DNA from 2 places in the Cellulomonas wangsupingiae genome. Region 1 is predicted to be linked to the other one. Evidence: riboswitches for the same ligand, from Rfam matches in the RefSeq annotation. Region 1 holds a riboswitch; the other holds the start of a gene.
What was found. Region 1 has a riboswitch for S-adenosylmethionine ahead of NP075_RS00495 (methylenetetrahydrofolate reductase). Riboswitches for the same ligand answer to the same signal wherever they lie in the genome.
Positions count from the first base shown of each region.

Region 2: linked by a shared signal. The riboswitch ahead of NP075_RS15445 (rhodanese-like domain-containing protein) and the one ahead of NP075_RS00495 (methylenetetrahydrofolate reductase) in region 1 are both predicted to bind S-adenosylmethionine.

Region 1 covers NZ_CP101989.1:108,150-117,450, forward strand. Annotated here, with positions in the region: gene NP075_RS00470 (helix-turn-helix domain-containing protein) at 202-438, shown strand; gene NP075_RS00475 ((deoxy)nucleoside triphosphate pyrophosphohydrolase) at 599-1,054, shown strand; gene NP075_RS00480 (Hsp20/alpha crystallin family protein) at 1,241-1,675, shown strand; gene NP075_RS00485 (MalY/PatB family protein) at 1,919-3,073, opposite strand; gene metE (5-methyltetrahydropteroyltriglutamate--homocysteine S-methyltransferase) at 3,190-5,538, opposite strand; gene NP075_RS00495 (methylenetetrahydrofolate reductase) at 5,535-6,608, opposite strand; SAM riboswitch class I at 6,673-6,779, opposite strand; gene NP075_RS00500 (NAD(P)/FAD-dependent oxidoreductase) at 7,010-8,167, shown strand; gene NP075_RS00505 (RNA polymerase sigma-70 factor) at 8,164-9,045, shown strand; gene NP075_RS00510 (hypothetical protein) at 9,084-9,301, opposite strand, start outside; gene NP075_RS00515 (DNA-3-methyladenine glycosylase I) at 9,299-9,301, opposite strand, start outside.
Region 2 covers NZ_CP101989.1:3,335,163-3,344,463, forward strand. Annotated here, with positions in the region: gene NP075_RS15400 (acetyl-CoA C-acetyltransferase) at 1-692, shown strand, start outside; gene NP075_RS15405 (3-oxoacyl-ACP reductase) at 843-2,234, shown strand; gene NP075_RS15410 (MaoC/PaaZ C-terminal domain-containing protein) at 2,231-3,130, shown strand; gene NP075_RS15415 (pentapeptide repeat-containing protein) at 3,317-3,922, shown strand; gene NP075_RS19105 (GNAT family N-acetyltransferase) at 3,929-5,011, opposite strand; gene NP075_RS15430 (aminotransferase class V-fold PLP-dependent enzyme) at 5,145-6,581, opposite strand; SAM riboswitch class IV at 6,615-6,728, opposite strand; gene NP075_RS15435 (PIN domain-containing protein) at 6,977-7,165, shown strand; gene NP075_RS15440 (GNAT family N-acetyltransferase) at 7,193-7,732, opposite strand; SAM riboswitch class I at 7,830-7,927, shown strand; gene NP075_RS15445 (rhodanese-like domain-containing protein) at 7,932-8,375, shown strand; gene NP075_RS15450 (O-succinylhomoserine sulfhydrylase) at 8,372-9,301, shown strand, end outside.

The DNA.
Region 1 (9,301 bases):
GCAACCTCCGCCGTCGGATGTATCAGGCGGTCAGGTGAGACGTCATGACAGGTGCAGCTATCGGCACCGCGGGGGGGATCTCACGGTGATTCAGAGAAATCGGCGAAAGTCGCGTCATAGCGACGTGTCGCGCCGCTCTCATCCGGTACGCAGCCCATGCGGGGCCGGAGAGTCCGGGACCGCCGCCCACCGGAGGACATCATGACCATGCTGGACACGAGCGCGACCATGCAGACCATGGGCGCGCACTCGCTCACCCGCCGCGAACGGGTCGTGCTGGGCGAGCTCGCCGAGGACGTGACCCTCGAGGAGATCGCCACCCGGCTGTTCGTCACGCGCAACACCGTCAAGTCGCAGGTGCGCAGCGTCTACCGCAAGATCGGCGTCTCCACGCGCGCCGAGGCCGTCGCGTGGGCCGAGTCCCACGGCATCCGCTGACCTCCGACGTGCCGCGGTGGCCGGGTGGGAGCCCCCGCGCCGCACACCACGCCAGCTCGTGCTCGTCCGCCCGGCCGGACCTCCCCGGCCGCGCGAGCGGACGTCCGACCGCGCACACCGTCGTGACCCGGCCGTGACCCGTGACTGGCAGACTCGTGGCATGACCCCTGTGCTCGTCGTGGCGGCCGCCGTCGTCGACGACCTCGACGACCCGCGGCTCCTGCTCGCCGCCCGGCGCGCCACCCCGGCGAGCCTCGCCGGGCGCTGGGAGTTCCCCGGCGGCAAGGTCGAGGCGGGCGAGACCCCCGAGGACGCGTTGCACCGCGAGCTCCGCGAGGAGCTGGGCGTGCGCGTCGGCCTCGGCGTGGAGCTCCTGGGTCCCGACGACGGAGCCTGGCGGCTCTCCGACCAGTACGTCATGCGGCTGTGGTTCGCCGAGGTCGTCGAGGGTGAGCCCGAGCCGCTCGTCGAGCACGACCAGCTGCGCTGGTTGCCCGACGGCCAGTGGCTCGACGTGCCGTGGCTCGACGCCGACGTGCGCATCGTCGAGGGCCTGGCCACCTTCGTCGCCGGCTTCGGCAAGGACCGGTCGGGCCCGGTGGAGCGCACGGCCTGAGGGCCGCCGCGGACCCTTCGCGCGGACGGCGGCTGTGCGTTCGCTGTGAGCGAACGGGACCTCCAGACCTGTTGGCACTCTGGGACGCCGAGTGCTAATCCTTGACGTGTAGCCAGCCGGTGGCCGAGCCGCCGGGAGCACCGGGGACCCGGGGGGTCCGGGCCCCACGTCGAGGAGGTGAGGGGAGTGGCTACTCGTTTCGACCCGTTCCAGGAGATGGACCGCGTGCTCGCGCAGGTCCTCGCGTCCGACCGCGCGTCCGCGACCATGCCCATGGACCTGTACCGCGACGGGGACCACTACGTCCTGCACGTCGACCTGCCGGGCGCGGACCCGGGGACCATCGACGTCAGCGTGGACGACCGCACGCTGACCATCCGCGCCGAGCGCAGCGCCCCCACGGAGCACGACGTGCAGTGGCTCGCCAAGGAGCGCCCCGTCGGGACCTACGCCCGCCAGCTCACCGTCGGCCGCGGCCTGGCGCTCGACAAGATCACCGCGAACTACGCCGACGGCGTGCTGACGCTCACCGTCCCGGTGGCCGAGGAGGCCAGGCCGCGCCGCGTCGAGATCCAGCACGGCGCGTCGGCGACGTCCATCGAGGCGCCCACCGCCGGCTGACGCACGGACCCAGGGCTGGATCGCCCTCTCTACGAGAGGACGATCCAGCCCTGCCTCACCGCGCGTGAGAGGTCGCACCACCCCCGCGCCCTGCGCGTGAGATGTCATTCCATCCCCGCCTCTTGCGCGTGAGATGTCATTCCAGTCGCGCCTCTCGCGCGTGAGAGGTCATTCCAGCCCTGCTTCTCGGCGGTGAGGTGTCTTTCCGCCCCCTCGATGTCGCTCCGGCCGTCCCGGCCGGGCTCAGGCCGGTGACCCGAGCGTGGTCGTCAAGCGGTCGAGGGCGTCGGCGACGATCCGGGGCGACGTCGCCAGGTTGAGGCGGACGTGCCCGTGGCCGCCGGCGCCGAACGTCGGGCCCGGGTTCACCGCCAGCCGACCCGTCTCGAGCAGCAGGCGTGCCGGGTCCGTGCCGCTCGTCACGACGGCGGGCGTGTCCCGGACGTCGAGCCAGGCGAAGTACGTCGCGGCGGGCCGGATCCAGCGGGCGGACGGCAGCCGCTCCGCCAGCGTCGCGGCGACGAGGTCGCCGTTGGCACGCACCGCCGCGCGCACGTCGGCGAGCCAGGCGTCCCCGTGCCGGTAGGCCGCCTGGTGCGCGATGGACGCGACGTGGCTGACGCCGTGGCCCACGATCTCGGGCATGCGCCGCAGCTCGTCCGCCGCCGGGCCGGGCACGGCGAGCGCCGCCTTCAGCCCGGCGAGGTTGAAGGCCTTCGACGCGGAGTGCAGCGCGATGGCGTCCGGGATCACGGTGGTGGTGGGGACGAACGGCTCGTCGCCGACGACGAGCGGCGCGTGGATCTCGTCGGCGACGACGCGGACCCCGTGGCGGGTCGCGAGCTCGCCGACGGCGCGGAGCTCGTCGGCCGTGTGCAGCGTGCCGGTCGGGTTCTGGGGGTGGCAGAGCAGGTACGCCCGCGCGTCGACGAACGCCCGGTCCAGCGCGTCGAGGTCGAGGCGCCCGGCCGCTGTGAGCGGGGCGTCCACGACGTGCCGCCCGGCGTGCTCGACGAACGAGCGGAACGGCGGGTACACGGGCGGGTTGACGACCACGCCGTCGCCCGGGCCGGTGAGCAGCCCGAGGACCTCGACCAGGCCGAGCATCACGTCGGGGACCATGCGCGTCCGGTCGACCGGCACGTCCCACCCGTGCTGCCGGGCGGCGAAGTCGGCGAACGCCTCGGCGTACGCCGTGCCGCGCGGGCTCGTCGGGCCCACCTCGTACCCCGTGTCCCCCGCGAGCATCGCGCCGGTCACCGCGGTGACCACGGCGTCGAGCGGGCGCGCGTCCATCTCGGCGACGAACGCCGGGAGCACGTCCTCGGGGTAGGTGTGCCACTTCAGCGAGGTGCGGCGGCGGAGGTCCGGGACCGTGACGTCGAACGGGGAGGCCATGCACCGCAGGGTAGGGCCGGACTGGATCGACCTCTCGCGGGGAGGGGGAGGTGCGGACGGGCGAGGCCCCGGCGCCGTGGTGCGGCGGCCGGGGCCTCGGGACGTGCGGGGTCGCGTCAGAGCGTCGCGCGGACCGTGCGGGTCGCGGCCACCAGGTGCTCGAGGGAGGGGGTGACCTCCTCGTAGCGGCGGGTCTTGAGGCCGCAGTCCGGGTTGACCCAGAGCTGGTCGACGTCGATGGTCCGGACCGCCTCGGTGAGCAGCTCCGTGACCTCAGCCTCCGACGGGACGCGCGGGGAGTGGATGTCGTAGACGCCCGGGCCGACGGCGCGCGGGTAGCCCGCCGCGGCGATGTCGCCGAGGATCTCCATCTTCGAGCGGGCCGCCTCGATGCTGGTCACGTCCGCGTCGAGGCCGTCGATCGCGTCCATGATCTCGCCGAACTCCGAGTAGCACAGGTGCGTGTGGATCTGCGTGTCCGGACGCACGCCTGCCGTCGAGAGCCGGAACGAGCGGACCGACCAGTCCAGGTACGCCGCGTGGTCCTTCTCGCGCAGCGGGAGCAGCTCGCGCAGCGCGGGCTCGTCGACCTGCACGACGGCGATGCCGGCGGCCTCGAGGTCCGCGATCTCGTCGCGCAGCGCGAGGGCCACCTGGTTCGCGGTGTCGCCGAGCGGCTGGTCGTCGCGGACGAACGACCACGCGAGGATCGTCACCGGGCCGGTGAGCATGCCCTTCATCGGCTTGGCGGTGAGGGACTGCGCGTACTGCGCCCACGCGACCGTGATCGGCGCGGGCCGCGACACGTCGCCCCACAGGATCGAGGGGCGCGTGCAGCGCGAGCCGTACGACTGGACCCAGCCGTTCTGCGTGACGGCGAACCCGTCGAGGTTCTCCGCGAAGTACTGCACCATGTCGTTGCGCTCGGGCTCGCCGTGCACCAGCACGTCCAGCCCGATGCGCTCCTGCAGCTCGACGACGCGGCGGATCTCCGCCTTCATCTCGTCCTGGTACTGGTCGGCGGTCAGCTCGCCCTTGCCGAAGGCGGCGCGCGCCTTGCGGATCTCGGGGGTCTGCGGGAACGAGCCGATGGTCGTCGTCGGCAGCGCCGGCAGGCCCAGGCGCGCGGTCTGCGCGGCCTTGCGCTGGTCGAACGGGCCGCGACGGAACTGCTCGTCGGTCAGGGCGGCCGCACGCTCGCGCACCTCCGGACGCACGACGCCCGGGGCCGTCGCGCGGGAGCTCACCGCGTCGGACGCGGCGAGCAGCTGCTCGTGGATGGCCTCGCGGCCATCGGTCAGGCCCTCGGCGAGCGTGGCGACCTCGCGGACCTTCTCGTCCGCGAACGCGAGCCACTCCACGAGCGTGCGGTCGAGCGCCGGCTCGTCCTCGAGCGTGTGCGGGACGTGGAACAGGGACGTCGACGTGCCGACGGTGACCGCGGCGGCGCCGAGCGTCTCCAGCTGCTCGAGGACCGCGAGCTTCTTGTCGAGGTCCGCGCGCCAGATGTTGTGGCCGTCGACGACTCCGCCGACGAGCGTCTTGCCGGCCAGGCCGGGCACGGGCACGGACGGCGCGTCGCCGCGCACGAGGTCCAGCGCGAGACCCTCGACGTCGGTCGCCGCGACCACGGGCAGGGCGGCGCCCAGGTCGCCGTACGGGGCCGCGAGCAGGATCGCGGGACGCTGGGGTCGCGCGAGCTCGGTGGCCAGCGCGCGGTACGCACGGGTGGTCGCCTCGGCCAGGACGTCCGCGGAGACGCCGACGGAGTCGGAGACCAGCGCGGGCTCGTCGATCTGCACCCAGGTCGCACCGGCCGCGGCGAGCTCGGTCAGCAGGCGCGCGTACACGGGCAGCAGGTCGTCGAGCCGGTCGATCGGCGAGAAGTCCGCGGGGGCGTCCTCCGTCGGCTTCGCGAGCGCGAGGAACGTCACGGGTCCCACGACGACGGGTCGCGTGAGCACACCGTCGGCCAGCGCCTCGGTGAACTCGGCGACCGGACGGTCCGACGCGTACCGGAACTGCGTGTCCGGGCCGATCTCGGGGACCAGGTAGTGGTAGTTCGTGTCGAACCACTTGGTCATCTCGAGAGGCAGGTCGTCGCCGCGGCCACGGGCGACCGTCGAGTACCCGGCCAGGTCGAGTCGGCCGTCGGCGTCCTGCAGGTCCGCGAAGCGCGCGGGCACGGCGCCGACGAGCGCGGTGGCGTCGAGCACGTGGTCGTAGAAGGAGAAGGCGCTGGGGATCGCCGGGGCGTCGGTCGCCAGCCCGAGCTCGGCCAGACGCGTGCGGGTGCGGCGGCGCAGGTCGGCGGCGACGGCCTCGACCTCGTCGGCCGACGTGCGGCCCGCCCAGAACGCCTCGAGGGCCTTCTTCAGCTCGCGGCGCGGGCCGATGCGGGGGTAGCCGAGGACGGAGCCTGCGGGGAAGGCCGGGATCGCCGGCGCGGGCGTGGTGTCGGTCATGACAGGGTTCCTCGCGGTGTCGTCGTGGTCGCGTCGGCGGGGACGCCGTCGGGCGCGGTGAGGTCGTGGGGGGCGACGGCGCTGCGGCGGCCGCCGACCAGGTCGGCGCCGTCGAGCAGGTCAAGCGCCGCCTCGTGCTTGTTGAAGGTGTAGACGTGGATCCCCGGGGCCCCGCCGTCGAGGACGCGGTTGACGAGGTCGACCCCCGCACGCGTGCCGCGGCGGTGACGTTCCGCGGGGTCGTCGGTGGAGCCGAGCAGGTCGAGGAGCCGGTCGGGCACGGGGACGCCCGTGAGCTCCTGGACGCGCAGCAGGCGGGCGGGGTCGGTGGTCGGGATGATGCCCGGCACGATCGGGATGGTGACGCCGGCCGTGCGCGCCTCCGCGACGAGGCCGAGGTACGCCTCGGCGTCGAAGAAGAGCTGCGAGATCGCGAAGTCCGCGCCCGCCTCCTGCTTCGCCAGCAGCGCCTGCACGTCCTGAGCACGGGTGCCGCCCGTGGCGTGGTTGCCGCGCGGGAACGCCGCGACGGCGACGGACAGCGGACGGACCCGCGCCCGGACGGCCTGGGCGGCGCTGCGCCCGCACCGGCGTCGTTCGATGTCACGGAGCAGCTCGACCAGCTCGGCGGCGGTGTGGACGCCGTCGGGGTGCGGCCGCCAGTCCGGCTGGCCCGCCGGCGGGTCGCCGCGCAGCGCGAGGAACGAGCGCACGCCCTCGTCGAGGAACTCCTCGACGATGGTCGTGACCTCGTCGCGGGAGGTCCCGACGCAGGTCAGGTGCGCGATCGGGTTGAGCGACGTCTCGCGCAGCAGCCGGCGGACGAGCGCCCGCGTGGTCTGCCGCGTGTGGCCCGACGCGCCGTACGTGACCGACACGAAGTCCGGCTCGACGGTCTCCAGCTCCCGCACGGTCGACCACAGCCGGGGTGCCGCGTCGGGGTTGCGGGGAGGGAAGAGCTCGAACGAGACGGTGGGGCGGTCCAGGGCACCGGCCTGCTCGGTGCGACGCCTGGCCGCGCGGGAGCGCTGGGCGCCCGGGACGGTCTCGATCTCGGCCACGGCGGTCATCGGGCCGGGGTCGTCGGCGTCGGGCGGGACGTCCCGCACGAGGGGTCGGTGGCACGGGTGCGCACGATCATCGTCACTCCATCGTTCCTGGCGGAAGCACCCACACCCTCGCGAGGAGGGGGGTTGCTGCGGCGTCGTCGAGCCAGGTCTCTCAGCCGCTCTGGATGGTCGCCGAGGATCGTAGCCCGGCTGCCCGGATGGCGGACAGCGCGGCTCGTCATGTGAGACGACTTCGTCCGCCCGGCGACCTCGCCGCCGGCCTCGCGCCCCGCCACCGTACGGCGCGGGCGCGGCCGCACGCCAGGAGTCCCCGGCGTGCGGGCGTGTCACACCCCGGCCGTCCGCGGTGTCCCAGGTGCAACGGGCCGGGTGGTCCGGCGGCGACGAGCGGAGGAGACGCCATGCGAGGACGCAGGACGACACGGCCCGACGGTCGGACGGGCGCGCGGGTCGTGGTGGTGGGCGGCGGGTACGCCGGGACCATGGCCGCCAACCGGCTGACGGGCGCGCCCGAGGTGGCACACGTGGTGCTGGTGGACGAGCACCCGTACCTCGTGGAACGCATCCGCCTCCACCAGCTGGCCGCGGGCACGGGCACCGCGACGCGCGACGACGTGGTGGCCGCGGGTGTCGAGCGGCGCACCGCGCGCGCGGTCCGGGTGGACGACGGGAGCGTGCTCCTCGCCGACGGCACGCGCGTCGCGTACGACCGGCTCGTCCTCGCGGTCGGCAGCGGGCCCGACGTCCCGGCGGACGTCCCGGGAGCGCGGCAGCACGCGCTGCCGGTGGCGGGCCTGCAGGACGCGCACCGGTTGGCCGACGCGCTCGCGGGCGTCGGACCGGGCGCCGCCGTGACCGTGGTCGGTGGCGGGCTGAGCGGCATCGAGGTGGCGGCGGAGATCGCCGAGGCGCTGCCGGACGTGCGGGTGCGGCTGCTGGCCGGCGGGCGGCTGGGCCCCGGCCCGGGCCCGGTGGGGCCGGGCCGTCGCGTGCTGGACCGAGGGCTCGCCCGTCTCGGTGTCGAGGTGCTGGAGGGCGCGCGGGTCGCGGAGGTCGAGCACGGCAAGGTCGTGCTCGGCGACGGGCGCCACCTGACCAGCGACGTGACGGTGTGGGCCGCGGGGTTCGCCGTGCCGGACCTCGCGCGTGTCAGCGGCCTGCCCGTCGACGCCGCCGGCCGCCTGCGCGTCGGGCCGGACCTCGTCTGCGCGGCGGACCCCCGCGTCGTCGGTGCGGGGGACGCGGTGGCAGTCGACGGGTCGGCGTGGCGCATGACGTGCCAGGCGGCCGTCCCCATGGGGGCGCACGCCGCCGACGTCGTCGCCGACGGCCTGCGCGGCCGCACGCCCGCACCGTTCCGCTTGGCGTTCGCCGCGCAGTGCGTGAGCCTGGGCAGGCGGCGCGGTGTGCTGCTGCGCGTGCACGACGACGCGACCCCGAGCCGGGTGCTGCTGGGTGGGCGCGCCGCGGCGACGATGAAGGAGCTGGTGTGCCGGGTGACGGTGCGGGTGCTGCGGACGGAGGCGCGTCACCCGGGACGGTACAGGTGGCTCCCGTGACCGAGCACGCCCGCGAGTTCACGGAGCTCCGGCCCCTGCTGTTCACCATCGCGTACGAGATCACGGGGTCCACGGCCGACGCCGACGACGTGCTGCAGGACAGCTGGCTGCGGTGGTCGGCGGTGGACCTGGCGACGGTCGAGCACCGGCGGGCGTACCTCGCACGGGTCGTGTCGCGGCAGGCGCTGAACGCGCTGCGGGCGTCGTCGCGTCGCCGTGAGGAGTACGTGGGCCCGTGGCTGCCCGAGCCGCTCCTCGTCTCCGCGGGCGACCTCGCGGACGACGTGGTGCTGGGCGAGTCGGTGTCCATGGCGGTGCTCCTGGTGCTGGAGAGCCTGTCCCCGGCGGAGCGGGTCGTGTTCGTGCTGCGGGAGGTGTTCGGGTTCGAGCACGCCGAGATCGCCGGCGTGGTCGGACGCACCCCGGCCGCGGTCCGCCAGCTGGCCCACCGCGCGCGTGAGCACGTGGAGGCCCGCCGGCCGCGCTATGAGCCGCGCGGCGACGAGGCCGCGCGTGCCGTCCAGGAGTTCCTGCGGGCCGCGGGCACCGGGGACCTCGACGGGCTGCTGGCGGTGCTCGACCCCGACGTGCTCCTGGTGTCCGACGGCGGCGGGAAGGTGAGCGCGCTGCGCCACCCGCTGCGCGGGGCCGCCGACGTGGCGCGGTTCGTGCTGGGGCTCTTCCGGCTGGCCACGCCCTCGCACACCTTCGGGCTCGCGGGGATCAACGGTGCGCCCGGGGTGGTGGTGCGCCGGGGTCACGACCTGGAGGGCGTGTTCTGCTTCGACGTCCAGGAGGGGCGCGTCGTGGGCGTCTACGGCGTGCGGAACCCCGACAAGCTCGCGTCGCTCGCCCAGGTCCGGCGCGTGGGTCGCTGACGCCCCGTCTCAGCGGGGGCGGGACCGGGCCGCAGGACTCAGCGGCGCCGGCGGTGCAGGGTCGACGTCGTCTCGCGGGACGTGCGCTGGTGCGGCAGGCCGAACCACGAGGACGACGGCGCGCTGACGGGGACGGCGAGCAGGCCGTCCTGGACGGCCTCGAGGACGACGGGGTCGGTGTCACCGGGGGACAGCCACGCGTCGTGCGCCGCACGCACGGCGTCGTGCCGTCCGTCGTGCTCCGCGTAGTCGGTCA
Region 2 (9,301 bases), 890 kb from region 1:
ACGACGCCGGCTTCTTCGACGACCTCGTCACGCCGTACCGCGGCCTGACGCGCGACGCCAACCTGCGCGCCGACACCTCGCTCGAGAAGCTCGCGAAGCTCAAGCCGACGTTCGGCCTCGGCCTGGACGCCCCGGCGACGATGACGGCCGGCAACTCCACGCCCCTGACCGACGGCGCGTCCACCGTGCTGCTCGGGTCCGCGCAGTGGGCCGCGGAGCACGACCTGACGCCGCTCGCCGCGGTCGTCGACGCCGAGGCCGGCGCCGTCGACTTCGTGCACGGCGTCGACGGGCTGCTCATGGCGCCGGTCTTCGCGGTCCCGCGTCTGCTGGCACGCCACGGCCTGCGCCTCGAGGACCTCCAGTACGTCGAGATCCACGAGGCGTTCGCCTCGACGGTGCTCACGACGCTCGCGGCCTGGGAGTCCGAGGAGTTCGGCCGTGAGCGCCTGGGCCTGCCCGGCGCGTTCGGGTCCGTCGACCCCGACCGCCTCAACGTGCACGGGTCGTCGCTGGCCGCCGGCCACCCGTTCGCCGCCACGGGCGGCCGCATCATCGCGACCATCGCCAAGGAGCTGCACGCCCGCCGCGCCACGCAGGTGGCCGCGGGCGACGACTCCCCCGTGCGTGCGCTGGTCTCGATCTGCGCCGCCGGCGGCCTCGGCCTCACGGCCCTCCTCGAAGCCGCCTGACGATCCGGGTCGCCCTCTCGCCACCCCCCCGCGCGAGAGGGCGACCCACCCCCTCCCCTCCCCTTCCCTTCCCCGCGAGAGTGCAATCCAGTCCACCCCTCCCGCGAGAGGGCGATCCAGCCCCGATCCGACGACGACGCAGGAGTCGTGATGACCGACCGCTACCTCGAGCTCGTCAACAGCGGGCTCACCCAGAAGCTGGCCAAGCAGCTCGGCCTGCCCCGCCCCGCCGTGCTGCGCCGCCACCGCCCCGGGCAGCCGCTGCTCGACGGTCCGGTGCTCGTCCTCGGCACCGGCGCCGACAGCGACGCTGTCGCCTCGCTGCTGTCGTCGCCCCCGGGCGGCGCGGCGCCGACGGGCGACTCCCCCGCCGTCCTCGACGGCTGGGACCTCGAGGTCCACCGGCACCCCGCCCCCGACGCGCGGTACGCCGCCGTCGTCCTCGTCCTGACGGGCGTCGAGCACCCCGACGACCTGACCGCGCCCGTCCTCGCGGCCGCCTCGACGCTGAAGAGCCTGCGGACCGGTGCGCGGGTCGTCACGATCTCGCGCCCCGCCCTCGACTCGGACGCGCCCGCCGTCGCCGCGGCGCGGCAGGGCGTCGACGGGTTCCTGCGGTCGCTGGCCAAGGAGCTGCGGGCCGGCGGGACGGGCAACGGCGTCGTCGTCGCCGAGCCCGTGCCCGTCACGGCACCGAGCGTCGTCGCGGCGCTGCGCTTCTTCCTCTCCACGCGCTCGGCGTTCGTCGACGGGCAGCTCCTCGAGGTCGACTCCGACGCCGGTGAGCTGCCGACGGACTGGGACGAGCCGCTGGCCGGGAAGGTCGCCGTCGTCACCGGCGCCGCCCGCGGGATCGGCGCCGCCATCGCCGACGTCCTCGCGCGTGACGGTGCGACCGTCGTCGCCGTCGACGTGCCCGCCGCCGGCGAGCAGCTCGCGCAGGTCGCCAACCGGGTCCGCGGCACCGCGCTGCAGCTCGACGTCACCGCGCCCGACGCGGGCGACCGCATCCTCGAGCACGCCAGGACCCGCCACGGCCGTCTCGACATCGTCGTCCACAACGCGGGGATCACCCGGGACAAGCTGCTCGCCAACATGAGCGACGACAAGTGGTCGTCCGTGCTGGCCGTCAACATCGCGTCCCAGCTGCGCATCAACGAGGCGCTCCTGACGTCCGGGGACTTCGTCGACGCACCGCGCATCGTGTCGCTCGCCTCGACGTCCGGCATCGCCGGCAACCGCGGGCAGACCAACTACGCGGCGTCCAAGGGCGGCGTCATCGGCATGGTCCGCGCCACGGCGCCGCTGCTCGTGCCCTTCGGCGGTACCGCGAACGCGGTGGCCCCGGGATTCATCGAGACCGAGATGACCGCGCGCATCCCGGCCGTCACGCGGCAGGTGGCACGCCGGCTCAACTCGCTGCAGCAGGGCGGCCAGCCCGTCGACGTCGCGGAGGCGATCGCGTTCCTGGCGTCCCCGGCCGCCGGGGGGATCGTCGGGCGCACCCTGCGGGTGTGCGGGCAGAACATGGTGGGCCGGTGACGTCGCCCGCGCCGGTGACCCGCGTCGCGCTCCCGCGCGTCCCGGCGCTCGGCGGGCTGTACGGGCGCGGGGCGCTGGCCTCCGCGCGGTTCGCCGTCCGCGGGGGCGCGCGGCCCGCGTCCGGCGCGCTGCCGGACGTCACGTACGCGGTGGACGACGTCCGCGCGGACGCCGACCACCTGACGGCCTACCAGCACCTGCTGCACGAGCCCGCGACGGACGCGCTGCCGGCCGGGTACGTGCACGTCCTGGCGTTCCCCGTGGCGATGGCACTCATGGTGCGGCCCGACTTCCCGCTGCCGCTCCTGGGCATGGTGCACCTGGCGAACCGCGTCGAGCAGCGTCGGCCGCTGACGCTGGGCGACACGTTCGCCGTCCGCGCGTGGGCACGCGACCTGCGCCCGCACCGGTCCGGCACGCAGGTCGACCTTGTCACCGAGGTCGCGTCGGACGGCGACGTCGCCTGGCAGGGCGTCTCGACGTACCTCGCCAAGGGCGTCCGCCTGCCCGACGCCCCGCGCGACGACTCGGAGCGCCCGTCCTTCGAGCCGCCCGTGCGCACCGGCCGCTGGGAGCTGCCCGCCGACGTGGGCCGGCGCTACGCCGCCGTGTCGGGCGACCGCAACCCCATCCACCTCTCGCCGGTGACCGCCCGGGCGCTGGGGTTCAAGCGCGCGATCGCGCACGGCATGTACACCGCGTCGCGCGCGCTCGCGGACGTCGGCGCCGCGCGCGGGGACGCCTTCACGTGGTCGGTGGAGTTCGCCGCCCCCGTCCTGCTGCCCGCGACGCCCGACGTCCGGGTCGCGCCCGACGCCGACGGGCACACGTTCACCGTCTGGCACCCGCGCAAGGCCCGCCTCCACCTCTCCGGCCAGGTCACCCCCCTCCCCTGACCCCACCCCGCCGTGAGAGTGCGATCCAGCACGCCCCCGCCGACTGGATTGCACTGTCACTCCCACATGGGGGCGCCGCTTCGCCCCCACTGGTGCCCACCTCGCCACCCCCACCGCGGTGGGCGTCGCGGTGGGCGTCGCGGTGGGCGTCACGGCGGTGTCGGCAGGGCGTGGGAGGCTCGGGGCGTGCTGAGCGCTGACGCCTACGACCTCGAGCCCGACGCCGACCTCGACGGCATGGCGTTCCGCGGTCTCGACCTGACGGGGCGGGACGCGTCGCGGGCGCGGTTCCTCGACTGCGAGGTCGAGGACTGCGACCTCGAGGGCGTCGTGCTCGACGGGGCGCGCGTCCTCGACACCACGTGGACCTCCGTGCGCGCGGGTGCGCTGCGGGCGCCGTCGTCGACGTGGCGCGACGCGACGCTCACGGACGTGCGCATCGGCGCGCTGACGGCGTTCGCCTCCACGTGGACGCGGGCGCGCATCGTCGGAGGCAAGATCGACTACCTCGACCTGCGCGAGTCGACCGTCGAGGAGCTGCGGCTCGAGGGCGTCACGCTGGGTGACCTCGACCTCAGCCACGCGAAGGTCCGCCGGCTCGTCGTCGTGGACTGCGACGTGCGTCGGCTCGACACGACGCAGGCGCGCCTGGCCGACTGCGACCTGCGAGGCGCGCGGCTGCGCGTCCTCGAGGGCGTCGGCGGCCTCGGCGGGGCGAAGGTCACGCGGGACCAGCTCCTGGACCTCGCGCCGCTGCTGGCCCGGCACGTGGGGCTCGTCGTCGACGACTGACGGTCCTCACCAGCCGGTGAGCGCGACGACCTCCGCGGCGACCTCGGCCGGCGTTCGGCCGTCCGTGGGGATCCGGTGCACGTCCGGGCCCACCTGCTCCGCCAGTCGCCCCGCGGCCGCGTCCGAGCGCGCGACGTGCGCGTCGTACGACGCGCCGTGCTCGCGCCGGCCCAGCCGCTCGCGCGCGGTGGCGTCCGAGGCGGTGAGCAGGACGGACGTCACGTGCGGGCGGTCCCCCAGAGCGGCCGCGAGCGCGTGCGCCTGCAGCACGCTCACGGTGTTGGTGTAGACCAGCCGCCGGTGGCCCAGGGCCCGGTAGCGCCGCCACACGTCGGCGAGGTTCGCCTCGGCGACGCCGTGCTCCCACGGTGCGGGGTGCGCGAGGTCCAGGGCGTCGCCCTCCACGACGGCGTGGGCCACGTCCCGGGCGACGAGCAGGTCGTGGACGGCGGACGCGACGGACGTCTTGCCGACCCCGGACCGGCCGCCGAGCAGCAGCACCGACGTGCGCTCGTCGACGACCTCCCGCGCGAGCCGCACCTCCAGGCCGGCGCGCACGTCCGGCCACTCGTCGGCGAGGACCGAGAAGTACAGGGAGTCCTGCCGCGTGCCGTCGGCGGCGACGCGGTGCCCGCGCAGGCGGCCCTCGGGCCGCGCGCCGAGCCTGGTGACCGCCGCGATCGACCGCGCGTTGCGTGCCTCCACGCGGTACGCGACGCGGGCGACCCCCCACGTCCCGAACGCGTGCGCCATGAGCAGCAGCTTGCACGCGGGGTTGACGTGCGTGCCCCACACGCGGGGGGCGTAGAAGGTGTGGCCGACCTCGAGGCGCCCCATCCGCAGGTCCACGTCGTAGAAGGACGTCGACCCGACGACGTCCCCGCCGACCACCACCGCGAACGCGTACCGGGCGGGCGTGGCCAGGGCCGCCTCGACGACGCCGACCATGTCGTCGACGCCGCGCGGCGTGGGTGAGGTCATCCCTGCCCACACCCGGTCGTCGACGCACCGCGCGAGCGCGTCCGCGTGCGCGGCCGCCAGCGGGACGAGGCGGACACCGTGACCCTCGAGCGTCAGATCGTGCTGCACGCGCCCATGCTCCCCGACCGAGCGGCGCGCGCGCCGCTCCTTTCCCGAGCGCGGTACTCGACCATCGAGCGCGGTACTCGTTTCCCCCGCGCTCGGCGGTCGAGTACCGCGCTCGGCGTGGGCAGGGCCCGGGTCAGTCGTCGAGGGCCGGGCCGCAGGCGGCGGCCGCCGTCGCCGCGAGGTGGTCGAGGCCCTGGACCTGCACGAGCGGGCGGGTGTCGTCGACGACGGACCAGCACCCGTCGACCACCTCGTACTCGGCCTGCGCGCCGCGGCGCAGCAGCGCGGCGAGCGCGTCGACGAGCCGGTCGACGTGCTCGCGCGTCGTCCCGACCCCCACCGACGCCCGGACGGCCCCGTGGGACGCCCCCAGGTGCGCGAGCAGCGGGTGCGCGCAGAACCGGCCGTCGCGCACGCCGATGCCGTGCTCGGCCGACAGGTACGCGGCGACCAGCCCGGGGTTGAGGTCCCCGACCGTGAACGTGACCACGCCGACGGGGTCCGGCGAGTCCGGCCAGATCCGTGCGACGTGGACGCCGTCGAGTCCCTCCAGGCCCGCGACGAGCCGTGCACGCAGCGCCTGCTCGTGCGCCTCGAGGGCGCCGGCGGGCAGGGCGGCGAGCGTGTCGCACGCCTGTGCGAGCGCGATGGCGCCGAGCACGTTGGGCGATCCGGCCTCGTGCCGCGCGGGCGCCGGCTGCCACACGGTGCGGTCCGTGCGCACGTCGCGCACCGCGCCTCCGCCGGCGAGGTACGGGGTGCCCGTGTCGAGCCAGTCCCGCCGGCCGACCAGTGCGCCCGCACCGAACGGCGCGTACGTCTTGTGCCCGGAGAACGCGACGTAGTCCACGTCCGTGTCCGCCAGCGAGAACCCGCGGTGGGGCACGAGCTGGGCACCGTCGACGGCGACGCGCGCCCCCGCCGCGTGGGCGAGCTCGACGACGCGGTCCAGCGGCAGCGCCTCGCCGGTGACGTTGGACGCCCCCGTCAGGGTCAGCAGCGCGTAGGGGCGCCGGGCGAGCTCGCCACGCAGCGCGTCGAGCGTGGCGGCGACCGTCGGCTCGAGCGGCAGGATCGTCGCGGTCCGTCCCGTCCCGGTGTGCGCGCCACCGCTGTGCTGGACCCACGGCAGCAGGTTCGCGTGGTGCTCGACGTCGAGGACGAGCACGGCCCCGCCCGGCGGGACGACGCCGGCGAGCAGGTTGAGCGAGTCGGTGGTGTTGCGGGTGATGACGGCGACGTCGTCCTCACGGGCGCCGACGAACGCGGCGATCGCCTGCCGGGACGCCTCGTACAGGGCGGTCGACACCTGGGACAGGTACCCCGCACCGCGGTGCACCGACGCGTACAGGGGCAGCACCTCGGCGACGCGGGCGTTCACCGACTCCAGGGCCGGCGCGCTCGCCGCGCAGTCGAGGTTCGCGTAGGCGCGGCTGGTCCCGTCGACGAGCGGCACGGTCGTGGACGCGCCGACGACGGGCAGCAGGGGCGCGTCGCCGGCGCGGGCGGCCGCCGTCCGGGTGCCCGACACCTCGTCGACACAGGCGAACAGCTCGGTGATCGTGGTCATGGTGCTCCTCCGGACGGATCCGGGGACCGGCAGCCCCCGCGCTTGCCGGCACCGAACGGTGCACGGCCAGGTCGTCACCCGGGGCACCCCACCGCGGAGGAGGGTTGCCGGCCAGCGAGCCGGGGCTTGTCGCTGGCGCTCATGACCTGCGTCGAGGATCCCGGCGGCGCCGCTCGCGTGTCAACGCCGACACGCCCTGGTGCTCAGGATGCGAGACGACGCGTCTCGCCATCTGTCCCGACGTCGCCCCCTCTGGGGCTCACCGACGCGGTGCTCGGTGGCACCGTCCGCGTCCTGACCCACCCCCGCGTGTTCGCCCGGCCCACCCCCCTGCCCACGGCCCTGGACCTGGTCGAGCACCTGCGGTCGCACGGTCGCACCCCGGCGTCGTCCGGGTGGCACCCGGACCACGCCACTGGGAGGTCGTCGTGGAGCTGTGCCGCGCCGCCGACGCACGCGGCAACCTCGTCGCGGACGCCCAGCACGCCGCGGTCGCGATCGAGCACGGCGCGACCTGGGTCTCGCAGGACCGGGACTTCGCGCGCTTCCCCGGGCTGCGCTGGCAGGTCGCGGTCGACGCGTGAGCCTCCCGCCCTCTCCCAGGAGGGCCGTCAGGCCGGGCGGGGCTGCGTGAGCCGGTGCAGCATCACCACGCTGCGGTACGTCTTGCCCGGCCACTGGACGGTGTCCGCGTCGACGAACCCCCACCGCCGGTACATCGCTCGCAGCGGCGTCGCGGGCTCGGCCGTGTCCAGCCCCACGGACCGCATGCCACGCTCCAGCGACCACGCACGCACGGTCCCCCACAGGAACGTCGCCAGCCCTCGCCCGCGCAGGTCGGGCCGCACCGCGAGCTGGTTGACCCACACCCGGTCCGGCTCGAGCGCGAGCGCGGTGAGCGCGCGGATCCCCCGCCCCGGCGGGCTCGTGGCGGTGATCGTGCCCACGAGCTCCCCCGCGGGGTCGACCAGCACCCACGACGCACCCACGCCCAGGCTGCGGCTCGCCGTGGTCACCTCGTCCTGCGTGGCACCCGTGAAGTTGAGCCCGCGCGCGGCCAGCTCGGCGTAGGCGTCGTGGAGCAGGAGCGTCAGCGCCGGCACGTCGTCGGGGGTCACGGGTCGCAGCACCAGACCGTCGGGGGCGTCCATCGCGTCCCACCCTGGCACGCCCCGGCGGCGCGCGCGGGCACGGGCACGCGCCGTGAGACGCCCTGCCGGCGCCCCGCACGGTGGCGTAGCATCGCGGCGACCATCCAGAGCGGCCGAGAGATCTGGCTCGACGACGCCGCAGCAACCCGCACGGGAGACCGTGGTCGAGGGTGCTACCGCCAGAGACGATGGGAGGACCATGAGCGTGCCACCGCGTCCCGCCCCCGGCTACGCCGGGGACATCACCCCCACCGAGGCGTGGGACCTGCTGACGGACCGGGAGGACGCCGTCCTGGTCGACGTCCGCACCGACGCCGAGTGGCGCTACGTCGGGGTGCCGGACCTGCGGGGCCTGGGCCGCCAGGCCGCCCTCGTCGAGTGGGTCTCCTACCCCTCCGGCCGGCCGAACCCGCGCTTCCTCGAGCAGCTCGCCGCCACCGGCGTGACGCCGGGCGACGACCGCCCGGTGGTGTTCCTCTGCCGCTCCGGGCAGCGCTCGATCGGCGCCGCGCAGGCCGCGACCGCCGCGGGGTACGGCCCCGCCTACAACGTCCTCGAGGGGTTCGAGGGCGCCACGGGTCCCGACGGGCACCGCGGGCACGAGGGCTGGCGCGCCGCAGGCCTGCCGTGGGTCCAGCCGTGAACGCCGGCCACCTGCCGCCCGGCCCGGGCGACTGGGACGACCACCGCCTCGACCGCGGCACGCTGCGCCCCGACACCCTGGCGGTGCGCGGCGGTCTCGTGCGCAGCGAGTTCGGTGAGACGTCCGAGGCCGTCTTCCTCACCCAGGGGTACGCGTACGCGTCGGCGGCGCAGGCCGAGGCGGGCTTCGCCGGCGAGGTCGACCGGTTCCTCTACTCGCGCTACGGCAACCCCACGGTCACGACCTTCGAGGAGCGCCTGCGCCTGCTCGAGGGGGCCGAGGCCTGCTACGCCACGGCGACGGGCATGTCCGCGGTGTTCACGTCGCTCGCCGCCCTCGTGCGCTCCGGGTCGCGCATCGTCGCGGCGCGGGCGCTGTTCGGCTCCACCGTCGTCATCCTCGACGAGATCCTCGCCAAGTGGGGTGTGCGCACGGACTACGTCGACGGGCACGTCCCGGAGCAGTGGGAGCAGGCGCTGGCGACGCCCGCGGACGTCGTGTTCTTCGAGACCCCGTCGAACCCGATGCAGGACCTCGTCGACATCGCGGCGGTGAGCCGACTGGCCCACGCGGCCGGCGCCACCGTCGTCGTCGACAACGTGTTCGCCACCCCGGTCTTCTCGCGCCCGCTGGAGCACGGCGCCGACGTGGTCGTCTACTCGGCCACCAAGCACATCGACGGGCAGGGACGCGTGCTGGGAGGCGCCATCCTCGGGTCGACGGACTTCGTGCGCGGGCCCGTGCAGACGATGCTGCGCAACACCGGCCCGTCGCTGTCGCCGTTCAACGCGTGGGTGCTGCTCAAGGGCCTGGAGACGCTGAGCCTGCGGGTGCGGCACCAGGCCGCCTCCGCCCTGACCCTCGCCCGGTGGCTCGAGGAGCAGCCCGGCGTGGCCCGCGTGCGCCACCCGTTCCTCGCGTCGCAC